Regions from separate parts of the Streptomyces yerevanensis genome, predicted to be linked through region 2. Evidence: riboswitches for the same ligand, from Rfam matches in the RefSeq annotation. Region 2 holds a riboswitch; each other region holds the start of a gene.
What was found. Region 2 has a riboswitch for cyclic di-AMP ahead of OP79_RS05655 (M23 family metallopeptidase). Riboswitches for the same ligand answer to the same signal wherever they lie in the genome.
Positions count from the first base shown of each region.

Region 1: linked by a shared signal. The riboswitch ahead of OP79_RS46230 (C40 family peptidase) and the one ahead of OP79_RS05655 (M23 family metallopeptidase) in region 2 are both predicted to bind cyclic di-AMP.
Region 3: linked by a shared signal. The riboswitch ahead of OP79_RS31215 (C40 family peptidase) and the one ahead of OP79_RS05655 (M23 family metallopeptidase) in region 2 are both predicted to bind cyclic di-AMP.
Region 4: linked by a shared signal. The riboswitch ahead of OP79_RS25355 (LysM peptidoglycan-binding domain-containing protein) and the one ahead of OP79_RS05655 (M23 family metallopeptidase) in region 2 are both predicted to bind cyclic di-AMP.

Region 1 is NZ_JNWJ01000101.1:6,115-11,623, forward strand. Features, by position in the region: gene OP79_RS46225 (hypothetical protein) at 396-749, shown strand; gene OP79_RS46230 (C40 family peptidase) at 845-1,999, opposite strand; cyclic di-AMP (ydaO/yuaA leader) riboswitch at 2,007-2,179, opposite strand; gene pcrA (DNA helicase PcrA) at 2,441-4,906, shown strand; gene OP79_RS46240 (M23 family metallopeptidase) at 4,945-5,509, opposite strand, start outside.
Region 2 is NZ_JNWJ01000004.1:144,593-150,101, forward strand. Features, by position in the region: gene OP79_RS05640 (bifunctional acetate--CoA ligase family protein/GNAT family N-acetyltransferase) at 1-384, opposite strand, end outside; gene OP79_RS05645 (HPr family phosphocarrier protein) at 556-837, shown strand; gene OP79_RS05650 (GntR family transcriptional regulator) at 1,051-1,746, opposite strand; gene OP79_RS05655 (M23 family metallopeptidase) at 1,981-2,772, opposite strand; cyclic di-AMP (ydaO/yuaA leader) riboswitch at 2,786-2,943, opposite strand; gene OP79_RS05660 (M16 family metallopeptidase) at 3,157-4,548, opposite strand; gene OP79_RS05665 (M16 family metallopeptidase) at 4,545-5,509, opposite strand, start outside.
Region 3 is NZ_JNWJ01000036.1:19,645-25,153, forward strand. Features, by position in the region: gene OP79_RS31190 (8-amino-7-oxononanoate synthase) at 1-792, shown strand, start outside; gene OP79_RS31195 (DUF397 domain-containing protein) at 773-1,000, opposite strand; gene OP79_RS31200 (helix-turn-helix domain-containing protein) at 1,010-1,867, opposite strand; gene OP79_RS31205 (ATP-binding protein) at 2,154-2,597, shown strand; partial or broken gene OP79_RS52330 (LysE family translocator) at 2,680-2,865, shown strand; gene OP79_RS31210 (DUF6328 family protein) at 2,889-3,443, opposite strand; gene OP79_RS31215 (C40 family peptidase) at 3,521-3,994, opposite strand; cyclic di-AMP (ydaO/yuaA leader) riboswitch at 3,998-4,164, opposite strand; gene OP79_RS31220 (hypothetical protein) at 4,531-4,842, opposite strand; gene OP79_RS31225 (ATP-dependent Clp protease proteolytic subunit) at 4,850-5,485, opposite strand.
Region 4 is NZ_JNWJ01000025.1:106,939-112,447, reverse strand. Features, by position in the region: gene OP79_RS25365 (FtsB family cell division protein) at 1-190, opposite strand, end outside; gene eno (phosphopyruvate hydratase) at 283-1,569, opposite strand; gene OP79_RS25355 (LysM peptidoglycan-binding domain-containing protein) at 1,925-2,620, opposite strand; cyclic di-AMP (ydaO/yuaA leader) riboswitch at 2,625-2,793, opposite strand; gene OP79_RS25350 (LysM peptidoglycan-binding domain-containing protein) at 2,999-4,075, opposite strand; gene OP79_RS25345 (cytochrome P450 family protein) at 4,280-5,509, shown strand, end outside.

The DNA of each region.
Region 1 (5,509 bases), on a different contig from region 2:
CTGGCGTCCGGCGGCGGCCCGCACAGGGGGAGCGGGCCGCCGCCGGATCTTCTCGGCGGTGATGCCCGGCTGCCGCCCCTGGCCCGGGCGGCGGTGGGGAGCCGGTCACCTGGGGAGGGACGCTAAACCTGAGAGGGCGGGCTTGGTGACGCCATGTACGGAACTGTCGGGACTGAGCCGTGCGGTGACCGTATGTGACCGTGATCCCGGCCTGGTGCCGTCGAGTTGGCGCGGGGCGTTGATCGATGCGGGGGTTGTGGAGGACCGGGCGGCGCGGCGGTGCTATGGGTCCGTCAGCGTCTGTCGGGGTCCGTCAGTCTCCGCAGTACGGGCTCCGCCCAGGGGCGCGGGGCGGTGTGAGGCCGTACACGAGCCCCCGATTAAGCTCCGGCTTCATGGACGTACTCATCCATCTCTTCGTCGGCCTGCACATCATCGGTATCGCCGCACTCCTCGGCGGCTTCCTCACCCAGATGAAGGCGATGGGCGAGGGCACGGCCCGCTTCGGGCCCGCGATGCTCCACGGCGCGTTCACGATGCTCGTCACGGGCGTGATCCTGGTCGGCCTCAACCAGGCCGACGACCAGACGGTCAACAACATCAAGATCGGCGTCAAGCTGGCGTTGCTGATCGTGATCCTGGGCCTCGTGTATGTGAAGCGGGACGAGGAGAAGGTGGAGAAGGGCCTGTTCGGGCTGGTGGGCGGGCTGACCATCGCGAACGTCTTCATCGCGGTGCTCTGGACCTGACGGGCCTTGGAGAGCCGTAAGAACCGCCCCTTGAAGAGCCCCAAAAAGGGCTCACGCGCGCGTGCATCCCAAAAAGGGGTCCACGCGCGCGTGCCTCATGCCGGGCGGACCACGCTGTGGATCGGCATGTAGTAGATCGACTCCTCGCGGACGTACGCACCCGGCTTCGGGGCGTGGATCATCATGCCGTCGCCGAGGTAGAGGCCGACGTGGCTGATGTCGTCGTAGAAGAAGACGAGGTCGCCGGGCTGGGCGCTGGCGACCGAGACCTGGGTGCCGATCTTGACCTGGTCCCAGGTGGTGCGCGGGAGGGTGACGCCGGCGGCCTTCCAGGCGGCCTGGGTGAGGCCGGAGCAGTCGTAGGAGTCGGGTCCTGACGCGCCCCAGACGTACGGCTTGCCGGTCTGGGAACGGGCGAAGGCGAGCGCCTTCTCGCCCTTGGCGGTCGAGGTGCCCGCGGAGCTGCCCGTGCCGGTCGAGGTCCCCGCGCCGGTGGAGGGCGCGGGAGTCTGCTGGGCCTGCTGCTGTTGGCGGCGCTGTTCCTCCGCGGCCTGCTGCTGCCGCGCCAGCTCCTCCGCCTTGCGCTGGGCCTCCTCCCGCTTCTCCCGCTCGATCGCCGCGAGCCGCGCCTTCTCCTCGGTGGTCAGCCGCGAGAGCAACTGACGCGCCTCGGCGAGCTTGCGCTGAACATCCGCCTTGGACGACTTCAGGGTGTTCTCGGTCTTGGTGAGCGACTGAAGGCTCTCGGAGGCCTCCTGACGCCGCTGCGTCATCTCGGACTGCTGCGTCGCGTAGTCCTCGACGGCCTGCTGCTGACGGCTGGTCAGCCGGTCCATCAGCTGGTTCTGGTCGAAGTAGTCCTGCGGGTTGTCCGCGAGCAGCAGAGACGCGGTGTCAGGGGCGGCGGCGCCCGTGCGGTACTGCGCGGCGGCGAACGTACCGAGCTCCTCGCGCGCCTCGTTGAGCTTCTGCGTGCGCGAGGCCACCTCGTCAAGGAGGTTGTCGGCCTTCTTGCGCTGCTTGCTGCTCTTCTCCTTGGCGCCGTTGTACTTCTCGGTCGCCGTCTCCGCCTGCTGGTAGAGGTCGTCGACCTTCTTCTGGACTTCGTCGAGGCTGGGCTGCGGCTCCGCGGAGGGCGAAGCGTTCGCGGTCTGCGACAGGAGAGCCACCGAGGTGAGAGCGGCGGTGGCGAGGGCAGGGGTACGTATGCCCTTGGGACTGGACGACCGCGCTTTGCGGTGTGGCGCCACGAAGGCGACTCCTTCCGTGCTCCGCCTACCGAGTTAGCTGTCGGGTTCGGGCGTGTGCTTCGGAAGGTTTGCCCTACGGTCCTTGTCCCCTGAGGGAGTTGGACCGATTCACCCCAAAGGTCGGTGGGTCCCCGGCTCCGGGCGGCCACGAGGGCGTTCCGGACTCGGCGGGAGCCGCACGGCCCGGCGACGTTCGCCGGTGGGGGTCGAGCGGCCCACTGCGAAAGCTAACCAACTCGTGTGGCTCTTGTGAAGGTTGATGAGCGAATTGTCCGATACGTTTTCGTGACCTTAGCCTCAGGTGCCATGATCCGTCGCCGACCGTGACGGGACGGTCCTGGAGGGTGAGAGAAATCCCGGCAGGCTCCCGGCAGGGTCGTACCGGCCGAGTTCTCAGGGCGGCGGCGAGGTGTCGGTGGGGGAGCCTAGACTCGGAGAGCGATGAGCAGCCTCTTTGATGACAGCTTCCTGGCGGACCTCAAGCCCTCGCGGGACCACGAGGAAGAACCCCCGCCGCCGCCCGAGGACGAGCACGTGCCGGAACAGGTTCCGGACGATCTGTTCGGCGGGAAGTTCGACGTGCCGCCGGACCGGGAGGCCTACTACCGCGATGGCGCCCCGCGCCCCCACGTGGACGCGGCCACGCTCCTGGAGGGGCTGAACGACAACCAGCGCGCGGCGGTCGTGCACTCCGGCTCCCCCCTGCTCATCGTGGCCGGCGCCGGCTCCGGCAAGACCCGTGTGCTCACACACCGGATCGCGTACCTGCTCGGCGAGCGGAATGTGCATCCGGGCCAGATCCTCGCGATCACCTTCACCAACAAGGCCGCGGGCGAGATGAAGGAACGCGTCGAGCACCTCGTCGGCCCGCGCGCGAACGCGATGTGGGTGATGACCTTCCACAGCGCGTGCGTCCGCATCCTGCGCCGGGAGTCGAAGAAGCTCGGCTTCACGTCCTCGTTCTCGATCTACGACGCCGCCGACAGCAAGCGCCTCATGGCCCTGGTCTGCCGCGACCTGGATCTCGACCCGAAGCGCTTCCCGCCCAAGTCGTTCAGCGCCAAGATCTCGAACCTGAAGAACGAGCTGATCGACGAGGAGGACTTCGCCGCCCAGGCCTCCGACGGCTTCGAGAAGACCCTCGCCCAGGCCTACGCGATGTACCAGTCGCGGCTGCGCGAGGCCAACGCCCTCGACTTCGACGACCTGATCATGACCACGGTCAATCTCTTCCGGGCCTTCCCTGACGTCGCCGAGCACTACCGCCGCCGCTTCCGCCACGTGCTCGTGGACGAGTACCAGGACACGAACCACGCGCAGTACGCGCTGGTGCGTGAGCTGGTCGGGCCCTCCGGCCCCGAGGACGACCCGGGCGAGCTGTGCGTCGTGGGCGACGCCGACCAGTCCATCTACGCCTTCCGCGGCGCTACCATCCGCAACATCCTCCAGTTCGAGGAGGATTACCCGGACGCGAAGACGATCCTCCTGGAGCAGAACTACCGCTCCACCCAGACGATCCTCACCGCAGCCAACGCGGTCATCGAGCGCAACGAAAGCCGCCGCCCCAAGAACCTGTGGACCAACGCGGGCACGGGCGCGCGCATCACGGGCTACGTCGCCGACACGGAGCACGACGAGGCGCAGTTCATCGCCGACGAGATCGACCGGTTGACGGACGCCGGTGAGGCGAAGGCGGGCGACGTCGCCGTCTTCTACCGTACGAACGCCCAGTCCCGTGTCTTCGAGGAAGTCTTCATCCGCGTCGGCCTGCCCTACAAGGTCGTCGGCGGCGTCCGCTTCTACGAGCGCAAGGAAGTCCGGGACGTCCTCGCGTACTTGAGAGTTCTCGCCAACCCGGAGGACTCCGTACCGCTGAGGCGGATTCTCAATGTCCCCAAGCGAGGCATCGGCGACCGGGCCGAGGCGATGATCGACGCACTCGCCTCGCGGGAGAAGATCAGCTTCTCGCAGGCGCTGCGCCGCGTCGACGAGGCGTATGGCATGGCGGCCCGCTCGACGAACGCCGTCAAGCGGTTCAACACGCTGATGGAGGACCTGCGGACCGTCGTCGAGTCGGGCGCGGGCCCAGCGACCGTCCTGGAAGCGATCTTCGAACGCACCGGCTACCTGGCCGAGTTGCAGGCCTCCACCGACCCACAGGACGAGACCCGCATCGAGAACCTCCAGGAACTCGCCGCCGTGGCCCTGGAGTTCGAGCAGGAGGCCGGTGAGGGCGAGGCGTCGGGCGGGCTCTCCGACTTCCTGGAGCGGGTCGCGCTCGTCGCCGACTCCGACCAGATCCCGGACGAGGAAGAGGACGGCTCCGGCGTCATAACGCTGATGACCCTCCACACCGCCAAGGGCCTCGAATTCCCCGTGGTGTTCCTGACCGGCATGGAGGACGGCGTCTTCCCACACATGCGCGCCCTCGGCCAGACCAAGGAGCTGGAAGAGGAGCGGCGACTCGCGTACGTCGGTATCACGCGCGCGCGGGAGCGGCTGTATCTGACGCGGTCCTCGATGCGCAGCGCCTGGGGGCAGCCCTCGTACAACCCGCCGTCCCGATTCCTGGAGGAGATCCCGGACACACATCTGGAGTGGAAGCGGACGGGTTCCATGGGAGCGGTGGCCTCCGGCCCTGCGGCGGGCGTGGCGGCCTCTCTGTCGTCCTCCCGCTCGCGGTCGGCGGCCTCGGGCGCCTCCGGCTTCGCGACGCGGCGGGGCGGGGCCACGGAGAAGCCGGTGGTGTCGCTGGCGGTGGGGGACCGGGTCACCCACGACCAGTTCGGGCTCGGCACGGTGGTCGGCGTGAAGGGCACGGGGTCGAACGCGGAGGCGACGATCGACTTCGGGGACACCAAGCCGAAGCGGCTGCTGCTGCGATACGCGCCGGTGCAGAAGCTGTAGCCCTGCGGGGCTTGGCGGCCCGCGGCGGGGCGGGTCGGTTACGTCGGGTTGAGGCCGTGGCTGCGGAGCCACGGCAGAGGGTCGATCGCGCTGCCGCCGCCCGGGCGTACCTCGAAGTGGAGGTGCGGGCCCGTCGAGTTGCCGGAGTTGCCGGAGAACGCGATCGGGTCGCCGGCCTTCACCTCGGTCCCGGAAGCGACCTTGTAGGTGGAGAGGTGGCAGTACCACGTCTCCGTACCGTCCTTCGCGGTCACGATCGCCATGTTCCCGTACGCGCTGTTCCACTCCGTACGGACGACGCCGTCGGTCGCGGCCATCACCGTCGTGCCGTACGAGACGGGGAAGTCGATGCCCGAGTGCACGGACATCCAGTTGATGCCGGCCTGGCCGTAGTAGGCGCTGAGCCCGCGCTGCTCGACCGGCAGCGCGAACTTCGGACGCAGCCGCTCCTTGCGCGCCGCCTCCGCCGCCGCCCGTTTCTTCTCGGCCTCCTGCTGGGCCTTGAGGTCGATCCGCTCCTGTGTACGGCTCGCCCGGTCGGCGAAGTCGTCCGCGTCCGCGGTCAGGCTCTCGAGCTGGGTGTCCAGCTTGTTGTTGGCGGTC
Region 2 (5,509 bases):
GGCCACACCGCGGCCCTGATGGGCGTCCTGCACGAGGAAGGCGACCTCGGCCTCGTCGGCGGGAGACGAGGCGGGCAGCCCCTCGGCGTCGATGCGGTCGTAGCGTACGGTGGCGATGAACTCGCCGCCGACCGTGGCCGCGAGTCCCACCCGGTCCACAAAGTCGTGGTGCGTGAAGCGGTGGACATCCTTGGCGGACAGGCGCGGGTACGGCGCGAAGAAGCGGTAGTACTTCGACTCGTCGGACACCTGCTCGTAGAAGCTGACCAGGCGGTCGGCGTCGTCGGCCGTGATCGGCCGGATGCGCGCGGTGCCGCCGTCGCGCAGCACGACGTCGGCCTCCCAGTGGGCGGGATACTCGTGCCGGTCCGACGAGGTCTGCATGGGCCCCAGAGTACGGCTCGTGTCCGACAATGGCGCGAGGCAGTCCGGGGACCCGACTCGGGCCCCCGCACGGGCTCCTGGCCTCCGACGGGCTCGACACCCGCTCGGGGGCGCTTCACGGTATGGAATAGTGGTCTAGACAACCCGAGAACACCTGAAGGGCAGCATCACATGGCTGAGCGCCGCGTCAACGTCGGCTGGGCCGAGGGCCTCCACGCCCGCCCCGCCTCCATCTTCGTCCGCGCGGCCACGGCCGCCGGCGTCCCCGTGACGATCGCCAAGGCGGACGGCAGCCCCGTCAACGCCGCGTCCATGCTCGCGGTGCTCGGCCTGGGCGCCAAGGGCGGCGAGGAGATCGTCCTGGCCTCCGACGCCGAGGGCGCGGACGCCGCGCTCGACCGCCTGGCCAAGCTGGTCGCGGAGGGCCTGGAGGAGCTGCCCGAGACTGTGTGATGCACCTAAACCGGCGCCGCTCTCGCGGACCTGGTTGATCGCCGTCGTGGTTCCTCAATTGATGGTTGCGGTAGTGGTCGTTCCAAAGACGCCATCCACACGCACACCAAAAGGGCTCGCCCGGAATGCCGGGCGGGCCCTTTTTAATTCCAGGTTGCGGGCAGCGAAAATAATCCCCCGCGAATTACTCCCCCTTTGTATACGGCGCCACTGTTAATGCCGCAGGCTCGCCGTGTTTACGGGATGTTGCGAAGTTCTCACGCGCTCCACGCGATCACCTCGTTCGGGGAAGCGCAGCCGGTGTGCGGTCGTCGCCCGCTCGGTGTGCAGCGCCGTGATCGCCCGGGCCCGCTCGCTGTCTCCGCGCGCGACGGCGTCCACGATGCCGCCGTGCTCCGACCAGGACTCGGCGGGGTTGGCAGGCGCCTCGACCGAGTACATCCAGGCGATCTTGTGCCGCAGCTGGGTGAGCATCGAGGTCAGCGCGGGGCTACCGGAGGCCTGTGCGAGCGTCTCGTGGAACCAGCCGCCCAGCGAGCGCAGATCCTCGCTCTGGCCCCTCCTGGACCGCTCCTGCCCCAGCCTGACCAGGCCTCGCAGCACCTTGAGGTGCGCCTCCGTACGCCTCTGCGCGGCGCGCGCGGCGCCCAGCGGCTCCAGGAGCATGCGCATCTCCAGCAGGTCGGCGGCCTCCTGTTCGGTGGGTTCCGCGACGCAGGCGCCCGCGTGCCGGCGGGTGACGACGAAACCTTCCGCCTCCAGCGTGCGCAGCGCCTCCCGCACGGGGACCCGCGAGACGCCGTAGCGACGCGCGAGCAGTTCCTCGGTGAGCCGGCTGCCGCGTTCGTAGACACCCGCGACGATGTCGTCACGGATCGCCGTGCATACCGAGTGCGCGGGAATACGCATGACCCGACCTCCGCCTTAATCCCCGCGAAACGCGGTTGATTGACGCCAGTTCAGTGACTCTATTGCAGAGAGCCGGAAATTCCGATGGCGGACCGGAATCCACAGCTATTTTTTGGACACATAGTGACGCAGAACAGGCAGTCGTCCCGTCGGCATGCGCGAAGGCCCCAGCTCGGTGAGCCGGGGCCTTCGGGAGCGGTGCGCCTTCGGAAGCGGTGTGGTGAGTCCGAGTCGTCAGACGTCCACGCCGTGCGAGCGGAGGTAGGCGAGGGGGTCCATGTCCGAGCCGTACTCCTGGGACGTACGCGCCTCGAAGTGGAGGTGTGCTCCGGTGACGTTGCCGGTCGCCCCGGAGAGGCCTATCTGCTGGCCCGGGGTGACGCTCTGGCCGACGGAGACGGAGAGGGACGACATGTGTGCGTACTGCGTGTACGTGCCGTCGTTCATCTTGATGACGACCTGGTTGCCGTACGAGCCCTCGAAGCCGGCCTCGACGACGGTGCCGGCACCCACGGCGCGGACGGTGGTACCGCTGGCGGCGTGGAAGTCGATGCCGGTGTGGCTGCCGGAGGACCAGACGGAGCCGCCGGCCTTGTAGCCGGTGGAGACGTACGAGTCGCTGATCGGCGAGACGTAGGCGTTGAGCAGGCGCTTGCGCTCGGCCTCGCGGGCGGCGCGCTCCTTGGCCTCGCGCTCCGCCTTGGCCTTCGCCTCGGCCCGGGCCTTCTCCTCGGCGGCGCGCTTCTGCGCGGCTTCCTCGGCAGCCTTGCGGGCGGCGGCCTCCTCGGCGGCCTGCTGCTGGGCGTGGGCCTGGGCGTCGATCTGGTCGGCGACCGAGTCGCCCATGGTGACGGCCTGCGTCAGCCCTGTCTGCTTGACCGAGGACGGGCCGGCGAACGCCGGGGCGGCCAGGGTGCCGATGACACCGGTGGTGGCGAGCGTCGCGACGCCCACGGCCCTTGAGGAGGACGTGCGCTTCGTACGGCTCGGGCGACGGTGCTTCCCGGTGGCGCGGGTGAACGCCATGAAGTGGCTGGTCCTTTCCTTCCTTCTCGCCTACCGGGTTAGCTGACGGGTTCGGAGCAGGAAGGTCTCCTACGGGCTCCCTCCAGGAGGGTGCCCGATTCACCCCAGGGACTGCGATGGGTCCCCGGCTCCCCTGGCTCGCGCCGTACGGGGACTCGGCGATGACTGTCCGGTGCCGCGGGTGCGGCGCAGTGCCTGACGAACAGCCGGACCGACGCTAAGCGTGCCGTCTCTCAAACAACAAACGGATGACGGTTTTTGTAGCGCACGCCACAGCGCAGACACACAACCTCCATATCAACTCCCAACCAAACCAATCAATATGGACAAAGAGGGACCCTGAAGGCTCATCAGCCTCCAGGGTCCCCAGGATGTGCAGCGGCTCTACTCGGCCGCGACCACGCTCACTTCACCGATCCCGAGGGCTTTGACGGGCTCCTCGATCTGGGCGGCGTCCCCGACGAGGACGGTCACCAGACGGTCCACCGGGAAGGCGCTCACGGCGGCCGCGGTGGCCTCCACGGTGCCCGTCGCTGCGAGTTGGCGGTACAGCGTCGCCTGGAAGTCGTCCGGCAGGTACTGCTCGACCTGGTCGGCGAGCGTGCCGGCGACGGCGGCCGCGGTCTCGTACTTGAGCGGCGCCACGCCCACCAGGTTCTGTACGGCGATGTCGCGCTCGGCGTCCGTCAGGCCCTCGGCCGCGAGCGTGCGCAGCACCTTCCAGAGGTCGTCGAGCGCCGGGCCGGTGTTCGGCGTGTCGATGGAGCCACTGATGGCGAGCATCGCGGCGCCGGTGCCGTCCGGGGCGGAGCGCAGTACCTGGCCGAACGCCCGCACACCGTAGGTGTAGCCCTTTTCCTCGCGCAGGACGCGGTCAAGGCGTGAGGTGAGGGTGCCGCCCAGGCAGTACGTGCCGAGCACCTGGGCGGGCCACACACGGTCGTGCCGGTCGGCTCCGACGCGGCCGATGAGCAGCTGTGTCTGGACGGCTCCGGGGCGGTCGACGATGACCACGCGGCCGGTGTCGTCGGCGGTCACCGGAGGCACCGGACGAGCCTCGGCCGGCGAGCCGGTCCAGGCGCCGAGCGTGTCGCCGAGCAGCGCGTCGAGGTCGACACCGGTGAGGTCGCCGACGACGACCGCGGTGGCCGTCGCGGGGCGTACGTGCTTCTCGTAGAAGGCGCGTACCGCCGCCGAGTCGATGGTCGCGACCGTCTCCTCGGTGCCCTGGCGCGGGCGCGACATGCGCGAGGTCGCCGGGAAGAGCTCCTTGGAGAGCTCCTTGGCGGCGCGGCGGGCCGGGTTGGCGGTCTCGTGCGGAATCTCGTCGAGCCGGTTGCGGACGAGCCGTTCGACCTCGCTGTCCTCGAAGGCGGGCGCCCTGAGGGCGTCGGCGAGGAGACCGAGCGCCTTCGGGAGCCGCGACACCGGGACCTCGAGGCTCAGTCGTACGCCCGGGTGGTCGGCGTGCGAGTCCAGCGTGGCGCCGCAGCGCTCCAGTTCGGCGGCGAACTCCTCGGCGGAGTGCTTGTCGGTGCCTTCGGAGAACGCGCGCGCCATGATCGTGGCGACACCGTCCAGGCCCTGCGGCTCGGCCTCCAGCGGTGCGTTCAGGAGGACTTCGACGGCGACGACCTGCTGGCCGGGGCGGTGGCAGCGCAGCACCGTCAGGCCGTTGCCGAGCGCACCGCGCTCGGGCGCCGGGAAGGCCCAGGGCCTGGCCTCGCCGGCCTGGGGCTGGGGGTGGAAGTCCATGGTCACGGTGGCCTCGGTCACTGGGCGCTCTCCTCGTCGGTGGCGGTCTCCTCGTCGGTGGTGATCGGCTCGTACACGAGCACCGCGCGGTTGTCGGGGCGCAGTCGGGACTTGGCGGCCTCCTGGACCTCCTCCGCCGTGACGTCGAGCACGCGCTGTACGGCGGTCAGGGCGAGCTGCGGGTCGCCGAACAGCACGGCGTACCGGCACAGTTCGTCGGCGCGGCCCGCGACCGTACCGAGCCGGTCCAGCCACTCGCGCTCCAACTGGGCCTGTGCGCGCTCCATTTCCTCGGCCGTGGGACCCTCCTCGGCGAACCGGGCGAGCTCCTCGTCGACGGCCGCCTCGATGACGGGGACCTCGACATCGCCGGAGGTCTTCACATCGAGCCAGCCCAGGGAGGGTGCTCCGGCCAGGCGCAGCAGACCGAAACCGGCCGCCACAGCCGTACGGTCCCGGCGTACGAGCCGGTTGTAGAGACGGGAGGACTCGCCGCCGCCGAGGACGGTCAGGGCGAGGTCGGCCGCGTCGCACGCGCGCGTGCCGTCCTCCGGGAGCCGGTAGGCGGCCATCAGCGCGCGCGCCGGGACCTCCTCCTCGACGACCTCGCGCAGTTGCTCACCGATGGTGTCAGGCAGTGCGCCGTCGCGCGGGGCGGGCTTGCCGTCGTGCCCCGGGATGGAGCCGAAATACTTTTCGACCCAAGCCAGCGTGGCCTCCGGGTCGATGTCGCCGACGATCGACAGGACGGCGTTGTTGGGCGCGTAGTAGGTGCGGAAGAACGCGCGTGCGTCCTCCAGGGTGGCCGCGTCCAGGTCGGCCATCGACCCGATCGGGGTGTGGTGGTAGGGGTGGCCCTCCGGGTACGCGAGAGCGGTCAGCTTCTCGAAGGCGGTGCCGTAGGGGACGTTGTCGTAGCGCTGGCGGCGCTCGTTCTTGACGACGTCGCGCTGGTTCTCCATCGACTCGTCGTCGAGCGCCG
Region 3 (5,509 bases), on a different contig from region 2:
GGCTCCCTCGTCGTGTCGGACGCGGGCAACCACGCCTCGCTGATCGACGGTTGCCGTCTCGCGCGCGGCACCACGCAGGTCGTCGCGCACGCCGACCCCGAGGCCGTACGCAAGGTGCTCGGCACCCACTCCGGACCCGCCGTCGTCGTGTCCGACACGGTCTTCTCGGTGGACGGCGACGCGGCCCCGCTCGCCGAACTCGCCGGTGCCTGCCGGGAGTTCGGCGCCGGTCTGCTCGTCGACGACGCGCACGGGCTCGGCGTACTCGGCGACGGCGGCCGGGGCACACCGCACGCGGCCGGGCTCGCGGGCGCGGCCGACGTCGTCACCACCGTGACGCTGTCGAAGTCGTTCGGCAGCCAGGGCGGCGCCGTCCTCGGCCCGGCCCGCGTGATCGACCATCTGGTCAACGCGGCCCGCACCTTCATCTTCGACACCGGTCTGGCCCCGGCAGCCGCGGGCGCAGCCCTCGCGGCCCTGCGCCTGCTGCGCCGGGAACCGGAACGAGCGGCACGCGCGCGTGCCGTGGCCACGACCCTGCACTCCCGCCTGACCGCCGAGGGGCTCGAAGCGGTACGGCCGGACGCCGCCGTCGTCTCCGTGCGCGCAGCCTCGCCGGAGCAGGCCGTGCGCTGGGCGGCGGACTGCCGCGAGGCGGGACTGGCCGTCGGCTGCTTCCGTCCCCCGTCGGTGCCGGACGGCATCTCACGGCTGCGGCTCACCGCCCGTGCGGACCTCACCGACGGGCAACTCGACCATGCCGTACGGGTGATCAGCGCAGCGCGTCGATAAAGCCCTCCCAGGCCGAAGGGGCGAAGAGCAGGGCGGGACCCGAGATGTTCTTCGAGTCGCGCACCGCAAGAAGTCCGGCCCACGGGCCGGAGCCCGGACGGGCTGTCTCGACGCAGTTGTTCATTCCCGTGCTGCGACTGCTGCGCTGCCACCGCACTCCGTGCAGACGGGTGCTGGAAGGTACGTACCGAGGCAGGGGGGTGGGCATGGTGCCTCCTTACTCGCCGTCAGCCAGACCGGCGATGAAATCCAACGATTCCTTGGGCGAAAGGGCGTGGATCTGAAGGGAGTTGAAGGCCTCGGTGTAGGCCTGAAGGTCCTCTTCCCTTTCGAGATAGAGGCTATTCGTCAAGTGGTCGAGAACAACCACATCCAGATCAGAAGTGGTCAAAAATGAAAACATAACGAAGGGTCCGGTCACCCCGACATGGGCCCCCACTCCGAACGGCAGCACCTGGATCCGCACATGAGGCAGTCGGGCGGCGTCCCGCAGACGCCTCAACTGCCGTGCCATCACCCCCGGTCCGCCGACCGACCGCCGTAGCACCCCCTCATCCAGGACCGCGCTCAGCCGCAGCGGCGTTTTCGAGCGCAGCACGTCCTGGCGGGCGAGGCGCACCTCCACGAGCGCGTCGACCTTGTCGTCCGGCAGCCCGTCCAGGGCGGCCCGGGTCACCTCGCGGGCGTACTCCGGGGTCTGCAACAGTCCGGGGACCACGGAGTTCTCCAGGGTGCGCATCGCGCTCGCCTGCGACTCCAGGCTGATGAAGTCGCGGTACGTGGGCGGCAGCAGACCCCGGTAGGCATTCCACCAGCGGTGCCGGCCGTCGCCGTCGGAGCCCGCGAGTACGACGAGCAACTCCAGCAGTTCCGGGTCCCGGACGTCGTACGCGTCGAGGAGCCGCCGTACGTCCGCAGGTCTGACCCCGCTGCGGCCGGTCTCGATCCGGCTCACCTTCGACTGGTGCCAGCCGACACGCCGGGCGGCCTCGCCGCTTGTGAGGCCCGCGCGGGTGCGCAGGGCGCGCAGCTCGGCGCCGAGCTTGCGGCGGTGTACCGCGGGTCCATGTTGCATGGTCGTCTCCTTCCGACCGTCGCGCCGACGCTATAGCGTCGGGCGTCACGGCGACGGCAGAAGACGACCCGGTCACTCGTCCGAATGACCACCCTGGGCCTCACCCAAATACGGTCGGTCGTCGGAGAGTTCACCGCTTCGAGGGACAGATATATGCATATCTCGGTGGATCGGCACCGAGACCGGCGCGGTAGTGGCAGTCTGGCGCGCAGCACCAGTCCGGGACCGTACTCGAACCTCCGCTCCGTGTCGGACTCCGGTCCCGTGGGAAAGGGACGACCGCGCCATGGCAGACCACCTGGAAGCATCCGTCACTCTGCCGAGCGATCCCGCCTCGGTCTCCACCGCTCGTACCTACGTCGTCGACGTCCTTGCCGAATGGGGCCTTCCGCCGGACACGGAAGTCGCCGACACCGTCCGGCTCATCGTCTCCGAACTCGCCACCAACGTCGTGCAGCACACCCTCGGGCAGTCGCCCACCTTCACGGTGGACCTCGCTCTCGACCGTGACGAACAGCTGTGCATCGGCGTGACCGACAGCCACCCGCGCTTCCCGAAACGGCTTCCCGCGGCCGTCCAGCAGGACAACGGCCGGGGGATGGTGATCATTCGCTTCCTCACCGCCGAGTGCGGCGGGAAGCTGACGGTCCGGCCCACCCGTGAGGGCGGCAAGACGGTCTCGGTCATGCTGCCTTGGACGACTCCGGTCCAGCCGGTGCCTGCCGACTGAGGGCCGCTGACCGTCAGCCCGGTGGGGACGCGCGGCCGAAGGCGCCGCGCAGCAGAGCACGGAAGGCGTCGGCCGCGGGTGCCTGCTGCCGCAGTTCGTACCGGCCGGAAGTCCCGCGATGCCGCGGACGCCGGTCCTCGCGCTGCTCGTGGACCGGCTCGGCCGGTGGCTGCGCAGGCCGCGTACCGCCCGGGTCATCGAGGCCGTCACCGGAACCGCACTGACGGCGCTGGGACTGGGGCTCGTGCTCGAACCGCTGCCGACCTGAGCCGGAGAGCCGGCCGGCAGGGCTCAGGAATCGTTCGGGTTCCTGCCGCCGGCCCGTTTCATCAAGAACGGCACGAGCCCCCACAGGCCGAGGCAGATCACCATGGTGGCCGCGCCGGACAGGATCCCTTCCAGCCGGCCCGCCGTCACATCCACGACCAGCAGGACCGACCCGGTGAGCGCGAACGCCAGCACACCCATCCCGATCTGGGCGAGATGCGAGGAGACCGCCACGATCTGCGGCTTGGCGCCCTGCTGGAACAGCCGGCGGTGCAGGGCGGCCGGTGCCGTGAGGAGTACGGAGGACAGCACGGCGAGCAGCAGCGTCGTGATGTACGTGGCGCGCTGCACCGAGTCGAGGTCCGGGAAGCGCGGGGTGAACGCGAGACTGAGCAGGAACGCGAAGAGGATCTGCACACCTGTCTGGGTGACCCTCAGCTCCTGGAGCAGTTCGATGAAGTTGCGGTCGGCGCGCTCGAGCGGCGTCTCGCGCCGCGCGAGCGGGCTTTCGGCGCCCGGACGCTCGGCGCCTGGACGTCGCTCGTCGGGCTCGCGGTCTCTGGGCGGTTGGTGGGCCATGGATGAATGAGTAACCCGTCAGCCGCCCGAATCACGCCCGTGGGGTGGCGGCGATGACCGCCGCCACCCCAGGCGTGTCACCTGACCCGGCCGTACCAGACGCTCTTCGTCCAGATCTTCTGCAGCTTCACCACGTCCCCGGTCTTCGGGGAGTGCCAGATCCGTCCCTTCCCGGCGTAGATGCCGACGTGGTACACGTTCCGGCCCGAGTGGAAGAACACCAGGTCTCCCTGCTTGCGGCTCGAAGCCGAGATATGGCGCGTCTTGTTGTACTGCTGCGCGGCCGTGCGGGGCAGCTTCTTCCCCACCTTCTTGAACGCGTAGAGCGTCAGCCCGGAGCAGTCGAAGCGCCTGGGCCCCTCGGCTCCCCACTTGTACGGGGAGCCCTTCTTGGAGGCCGCCACCTGAAGCGCCTTCTTCGCTGGGGTGACTGCTTCGGCGTCAGATGCGACGCCGGGGGCCACAACACTGCCGCCGACAACGGCGACGGTGAGAGCCGATGCGGTACCGGCTCTGGTCAACAGCGACGGGACACGATTGAGCGCAGACATGCGCAACCCTTCGTCAGCCGCCTGTGAAGGATGACCTGTCGGATTCGGGCTGGCGAAGTTGCCCGGCCGCGGTGTGCGGCTTCACCCCAAGGACCACTCGGAAGTTCTCCGGCGGCCCGTCGTGCCTGGGTCCTCCACTCCTGCCGATCCACTTCTGTCGACCCGTCATCCGGGCGGCGGCAGGACTCGGCGTCCGCCCGGACCGCCCCGCCGCTGCGGCGGGGGCTTGTCGTCGGAAGGGATCTTTACGCACGAACGTCGGAAAGTCCGAACGGAATCGGTGGTTTGTGGGCTTACTCACCCCTCAGCCGTTCGGGTGGACGGGCCTGCTTTCGAACGAGAGTTGAGGGGGCGAGGAGCCTCGCACCAGCGCCGGAATGTCTGATTCCGGTATTGGAGTACGCGCGTTGCGCAAGTCATTCGGGTCTTTGAACGTAGCTCTGTCTACGCCGTTCAGGGGTACGTCATTTGGCCCGTTTCAACCTTGTCCGGACGCCTCGTCAGTTGTCCGCGAGACGCCCGGACCGGTTGGTGCGTCAGATGCCGGAGGGTCCCGGAGGCAGGGTGACGCGGGCCGCCCGGCGTTCACCGTCGAGCACCCGCAGTGCCCGCGTCAGGGTCGGTGTGTGCAGCTCGTGCTCGCCCCGCTGGTGCATCAGGGTCAGCGCGTCGCGCAGCGCGGCGGCCTTGGCGACCAGTGCCTGTGCCGCGCGCAGCCCGCCGTAGGTGTCGCCACGGTTCGCCGGATTGATCCGGCCGAGAAGATCGAGCACCTCCAGATAACGGTCGATCAGTTCACCCTCCGCCCGGGTCAGCGCCGGCAGCGGGGGCAATTCGGGTGGGAGCATCCGCCGTTCACCTCGCGCCGGGTGCGGTGAGTGAGGCCTTGCGGCTCGGGATGATGCGGTCGATCAGCCCGTACTCCAGCGCCTGCGGTGCTTCCAGGATCTTGTCCCGCTCGATGTCCTCGCTGATCCGCTCCTGGCTCTGGCCGGAGTGCCGGGCGAGCATCTCCTCAAGGAGCCGGCGCGTACGCATCAGCTCCTCGGCCTGGATGGCCAGATCGGACGCCTGGCCCTGCACCGGCTCGGGCAGCGCCGGCTGGTGGATCAGCACGCGCGCGCCAGGCAGCGCGGACCGCTTGCCCGGCGCGCCGGCCGCCAGCAGCACCGCCGCGGACGCCCCCGCCTGCCCCATGCAGACCGTCTCCACCTCACAGGTGATGAACCGCATCGTGTCGTAGATCGCGGTCATCGCGCTGAACGAGCCGCCGGGGGAGTTGATGTACAGCGAGATGTCCCGGTCCGGCGACTGGTACTCGAGGTGCATGAACTGCGCCATCACATCGTTCGCCGACGTGTCGTCGATCGGCGTTCCCAGGAAGACGATCCGCTCCTCCAGCAGCTTCGAGTACGGATCCATGGTCCGCTGCCCCGCGCTGGTGCGTTCGGTGAACTCGGGCAGGACGTAGCGGGCGGACGGTCGGGTCATGACACACGCCTCCTCTGGATGAGA
Region 4 (5,509 bases), on a different contig from region 2:
GCCGGGTCGGATACGCGAGGGCGACGACGAGGGTGCACAGGACGAGGGCGAGGAGCGCGGCCCGCCCGGTCAGCCGGGAACGGCGGGCCTGGCGCCTGGTCTGGGAGCGGTAGACGCGCGCCGCCGTCTGCTCGCCGAGCACCCGCAGCCTGGTCGCGGTGGAGAACCGGTCCCGGTCCTTCGCGGCCATGTGACGCCTCCCCTTCAGACACGCGTACGTCCCCGCACACGGTACGGGACCGCGTACGGGGACGTAGGCAAGGAGGTGCCTACAGGTGTAGGTCAGCCCTTGAAGCGGGGGAACGCCGAACGGCCCGCGTACACCGCCGCGTCGTCGAGGATCTCCTCGATGCGCAGCAGTTGGTTGTACTTGGCGACGCGGTCCGAGCGGGCCGGGGCGCCGGTCTTGATCTGGCCGCAGTTCACCGCGACGGCGAGGTCGGCGATGGTGACGTCCTCGGTCTCGCCGGAGCGGTGGGACATCATGCACTTGAAGCCGTTGCGCTGGGCCATCTCGACGGCGTCCAGGGTCTCGGTCAGCGAGCCGATCTGGTTGACCTTGACCAGCAGGGCGTTGGCGGAGCCCTCCTCGATACCGCGGGCGAGGCGCTCCGGGTTGGTGACGAAGAGGTCGTCGCCGACGATCTGGACCTTGTCGCCGATCTTGTCGGTGATGACCTTCCAGCCGGCCCAGTCGTCCTCGAACAGCGGGTCCTCGATGGAGACGAGCGGGTACGAGGCGACGAGCTCCTCGTAGTACTCCGTCATCTCGGCGGCCGAGCGCGACTTGCCCTCGAAGAGGTACGCGCCGTCCTTGTAGAACTCGGAGGCGGCGACGTCGAGCGCGAGGGCGACCTGCTCGCCGGGCTGGTAACCGGCCTCCTTGATGGCCTCGATGATGAGGTCGAGGGCGGCGCGGTTGGACTCCAGGTTCGGGGCGAAGCCGCCCTCGTCGCCGAGGCCGGTGGACAGGCCCTTGGTCTTCAGCACCTTCTTGAGGGTGTGGTAGACCTCGGCGCCCCAGCGCAGCGCCTCGGAGAAGGACTCCGCGCCGATGGGGGCGATCATGAACTCCTGGATGTCCACGTTCGAGTCGGCGTGCGAGCCGCCGTTCAGGATGTTCATCATCGGGACCGGCAGCAGGTGCGCGTTCGGACCGCCCAGGTAACGGAACAGCGGGAGGTCGCTGGCCTCGGAGGCCGCGTGCGCGACGGCGAGGGAGACGCCGAGGATGGCGTTGGCGCCGAGCGAGCCCTTGTTGTCGGTGGCGTCCAGGTCGATCATGGCCTGGTCGATCAGCCGCTGCTCGGTGGCGTCGTAACCGACGAGCTCCGGGCCGAGCTGCTCGATGACGGCGAGGACCGCTTTCTCTACACCCTTGCCGAGGTAGCGGTTGGCGTCTCCGTCGCGGAGTTCGACAGCCTCGAAGGCGCCCGTGGAGGCGCCGGACGGAACGGCGGCACGACCCGTGCTGCCGTCGTCGAGGCCGACCTCGACCTCGACCGTGGGATTGCCTCGGGAGTCCAGGATTTCCCGGGCTACGACGACGTCGATGGACGGCACGAGCATCTCCTTCTGGGATGTGACGCGGTTACGCGGGCCGCTGGGCCCGCACAGCGCGAAGCCGCGGCGGCTCCGCGAGGACGAGCCTAACCGGCTCCGGGCGATCGGCCAGCCGTCCGCCCCGCCCATGGACCGAACCGAGAGTAAATTGTTTCCTAACGGAACAAATCCGAAGAGGGCAGAGCAGGGGGCAAGGCAGGGGCAAAAAAGTCCCGCCTCGGTGCGTACGGGGGAAGACGCACCGGGGCGGGACTGTCTGGGGGGCTCAGCTTCAGCCGAGTTGGGGCTCGGCTTCGGCTGAGCTGAGGGCTCAGCCGGCGCCGCTCTGGGGGCCGGGCTTCGGCTGAGCCGGGGACTCAGTTCAGCTGAGGTGCAGCTGCTGGCCCGGGTAGATGACGTCGGCGTTGTCGACGATGTCGTCGTTCAGCTTGTACAGCTTCTGCCAGCCGCCCTTGACCTTCTTCTCCGTGGCGATCTCGCTGAGGGTGTCACCCTTGACGACCTTGTACTCGCCGTCGCCCTTCTTGACCTTCTTGCCGGTCGGGGTGGTGACGGTCTTCTTGGCAGCCGGGCGCTCCGCGGAGCGGGAGGCGCGCTCCTCCTGGGCCGGGGCGCTCTGCTGCTGGGACTGCTGGGTGTTCTCCTGCGCGGCACCGGAGTCGGAGGAGCCGCCGCCGGTGTACCCGGCGCTCGACAGGCCCTTGCCGCAGACCGGCCAGGCGCCCTTGCCCTGGCCCGCGAGAACCTTCTCGGCGATCTCGATCTGCTGGGCCTTGGAGGCCTGGTCGGCGGTGGCGGCGTACTTCGTGCCGCCGTAGCCGGCCCAGGTGGAGGCGGAGAACTGCAGGCCGCCGTAGTAGCCGTTGCCGGTGTTGATGGACCAGTTGCCGCCCGACTCGCACTGGGCGACGGTGTCCCACTCGGAGGCGGTGGCGGCGGAGGCCGTACCCGACACCATCAGCGGGGCGGCGATGGCGGCACCGGTGACACCGGCGAGCGTGGCCATGCGGGTGGCCTTGGACGGGCGACGGTGCTTGCCCTTGCCGGAAAGCAGCATGAAGAGATCCCCTCACCGACGCCTACGAGGTGAGCTGTCGGGTTCGGGCCTGGTGAGTTGCCCGGCCGTACGGATCGCTCCGCACGACTTCACCCCAAGCCGCACCTGGTCTCAACGACCGGGCCCGGCACTTACCTTGGGTCCCCCGCTCCTGCCTACGGCGCTTTACGCGACGACTGTTCCCGTACGGACGTTGGCAGGATTCGGCGTGACGTCCGTCGGGGCCCGCTGTGGCGAGCGGTCACGACCGTAAACATGCGATCCGCCGAATTTCAAAGACGATCAGGGCCTTTGAGATCCATGTCTCACTTTCATCAAACCGGACATTCGGCCCGAACTGCCGCCACTTTTGGGCCGGTTCGGCACCTTGTCGACCGCTCAGTCTGTGCCGAGTTCAAGGCGCTGACCGGGAAGGATGAGGTTCGAGTCGGCGCCGACGGTCTGCCTGTTCGCAGCGTACAAATCGGACCATCCACCTTGGAGGTCAAGGGAGTCGGCGATCGACCAGAGACTGTCTCCGGAACGGACGGTGTACGAGCCGTCCGCCGCGTCCGCTTCGTCGCGTGAGGCACTGCCCGCGCGCGAGGCATGCCGGCCGGCGGAGTCGTCCGTACGGGAGGGTGCGGCATCCTCTTCGGCGCTGCCGCCGCGATGGCGGCCGGTGGCTGCGTCCGCGTCGCCTGTGTTTGTACTCTCACTGCCTGAATCGTCTGCGTTCTGATCGGAGTTGCCCGAGTCGCCCTTTTTTGTCGCATCTGTGGGCGAGCTGTCGGGGCTCGGCGATTCGGCGATGGGGCCACTGTCGGAATCCTGTGACGCATCAGTGGACGACTCGGATTTATCAGACGAGTCCGATTCAGAGGATGTACCGGATGAGCCGGAAGTGTCGGATGAATCATCCTTTACGGAGCCGTCACTTGACGTCTGCCCGGAATCTGAACCCGAGTCAGTGCCCGAGCCCGAGTCCACGCCCGGGTCCACGCCCGGGTCCGCTTCGGTGGACGGGGTGGGAGTGGGCGTGGGCGAGTCCTGCGCCAGGCCGGTGTCGACGTCGGCCGAGTCGGAGTTCTGCGTCAGGCCCGCGATGAGTCCGCAGGTCGCCCAGGGGCCCGTACCCCGGTCCGCGAGGATCTTCTCGGCGACGGCTATCTGCTGCGAGCGGCTGGCCAGGTCGGCGCTCATCGCGTAGTCGAGACCGCCGTACCGCTCCCACTCCTCCTGGGTCATCGAGAGTCCGCCGTACTCCCCGTTGCCGGGGTTGGCGCTCCACGAGCCGCCACTCTCGCACTCCGCGACCGCGTCCCAGGTCGTACCGCTGGCGGCACTCGCACCACTCGCTCCGAGCAGGGGGATCGCGATGGCCGATCCGGTCACCCCTGCCGCGACGAAGAGAGCGGGCGCCTGACGGGGGCGACGGTGTCGACCGTTCCCGGAGAGCATGTGATTGCCTTTCACGCGACAGTGTGTGACATGGGTGTGACCAGTGGGGCTGCTGAGATCCGCTTTCGCGTGAACCTAGTGGGACCCGATCACTTGTCACCAGTAGATGTAGCGTAGATCACGTAAAGATCACGAACTTGAGGGTATGTCAGCTTTGAGCTGGGGGTTCGTCAGTTTGAGCCCGGGGTTCGTCCACGCCGCGGCCGGTACCGTCACCTCGTGAACGCCCCATACCTCGGACCCGAACTCTTCACCTGGGAGTTCGCCAGCGACCCCTATCCCGCCTACGCATGGCTCCGCGAGCACGCACCCGTACACCGCACCACGCTCCCCAGCGGCGTCGAGGCATGGCTCGTGACTCGGTACGCGGACGCCAAGCAGGCCCTGGCCGACCAGCGACTCTCCAAGAATCCCGTGCACCATTCCGAGGACGCCCACGGCAAGAGCAAGACGGGCATCCCCGGCGAGCGCAGCGCCAACCTGATGACCCATCTGCTCAACATCGACCCGCCGGACCACACGCGGCTCCGCCGGCTCGTCTCCAAGGCGTTCACACCCCGTCGCGTGGCCGAATTCACGCCTCGCGTCCAGGAGTTGACCGACCAGCTCATCGACCAGTTCGCGCACAAGGGCTCCGCCGACCTCATCCACGAGTTCGCGTTCCCCCTCCCCATCTACGCCATCTGTGACCTGCTCGGCGTCCCCCGCGAGGACCAGGACGACTTCCGGGACTGGGCGGGGATGATGATCCGGCACGGGGGTGGGCCGCGCGGCGGCGTCGCACGGTCCGTGAAGAAGATGCGCGGCTATCTCGCCGAACTGATCCACCGCAAACGGGAGGCACTTCCGGACACCCCCGGCCCCGGCGAAGACCTCATCTCCGGGCTCATCCGCGCCTCCGACCACGGCGAACACCTCACCGAGAACGAAGCCGCGGCCATGTGTTTCGTACTGCTGTTCGCAGGTTTCGAAACGACCATCAACCTCATCGGCAACGGCACGTACGCACTGCTCCGCAACCCGAAGCAGCGCGCACAACTGCAGAAGTCCATCGAGCGTGGCGAACAAGAACTGCTCGACACCGGCATCGAAGAGCTTCTCCGTTACGACGGCCCCGTCGAACTGGCTACTTGGCGCTATGCGACCGAGCCCCTCGAAATCGGCGGACAACGCATCGCTTCCGGCGACCCCGTACTCGTGGTCCTCGCCGCTGCCGACCGTGATCCCGCGCGTTTCGACGAGCCGGACACGCTCGACCTCTCCCGCCGGGACAACCAGCACCTCGGCTACGGGCATGGCATCCACTATTGCCTCGGCGCCCCACTCGCCCGCCTGGAAGGCCGCACCGCCCTGGCCACCTTGCTGCGCCGGCTGCCCGACCTTCGGCTCGCCGCCGATTCCGCGGACCTGCGCTGGCGAGGCGGCCTGATCATGCGCGGTCTGCGCAAC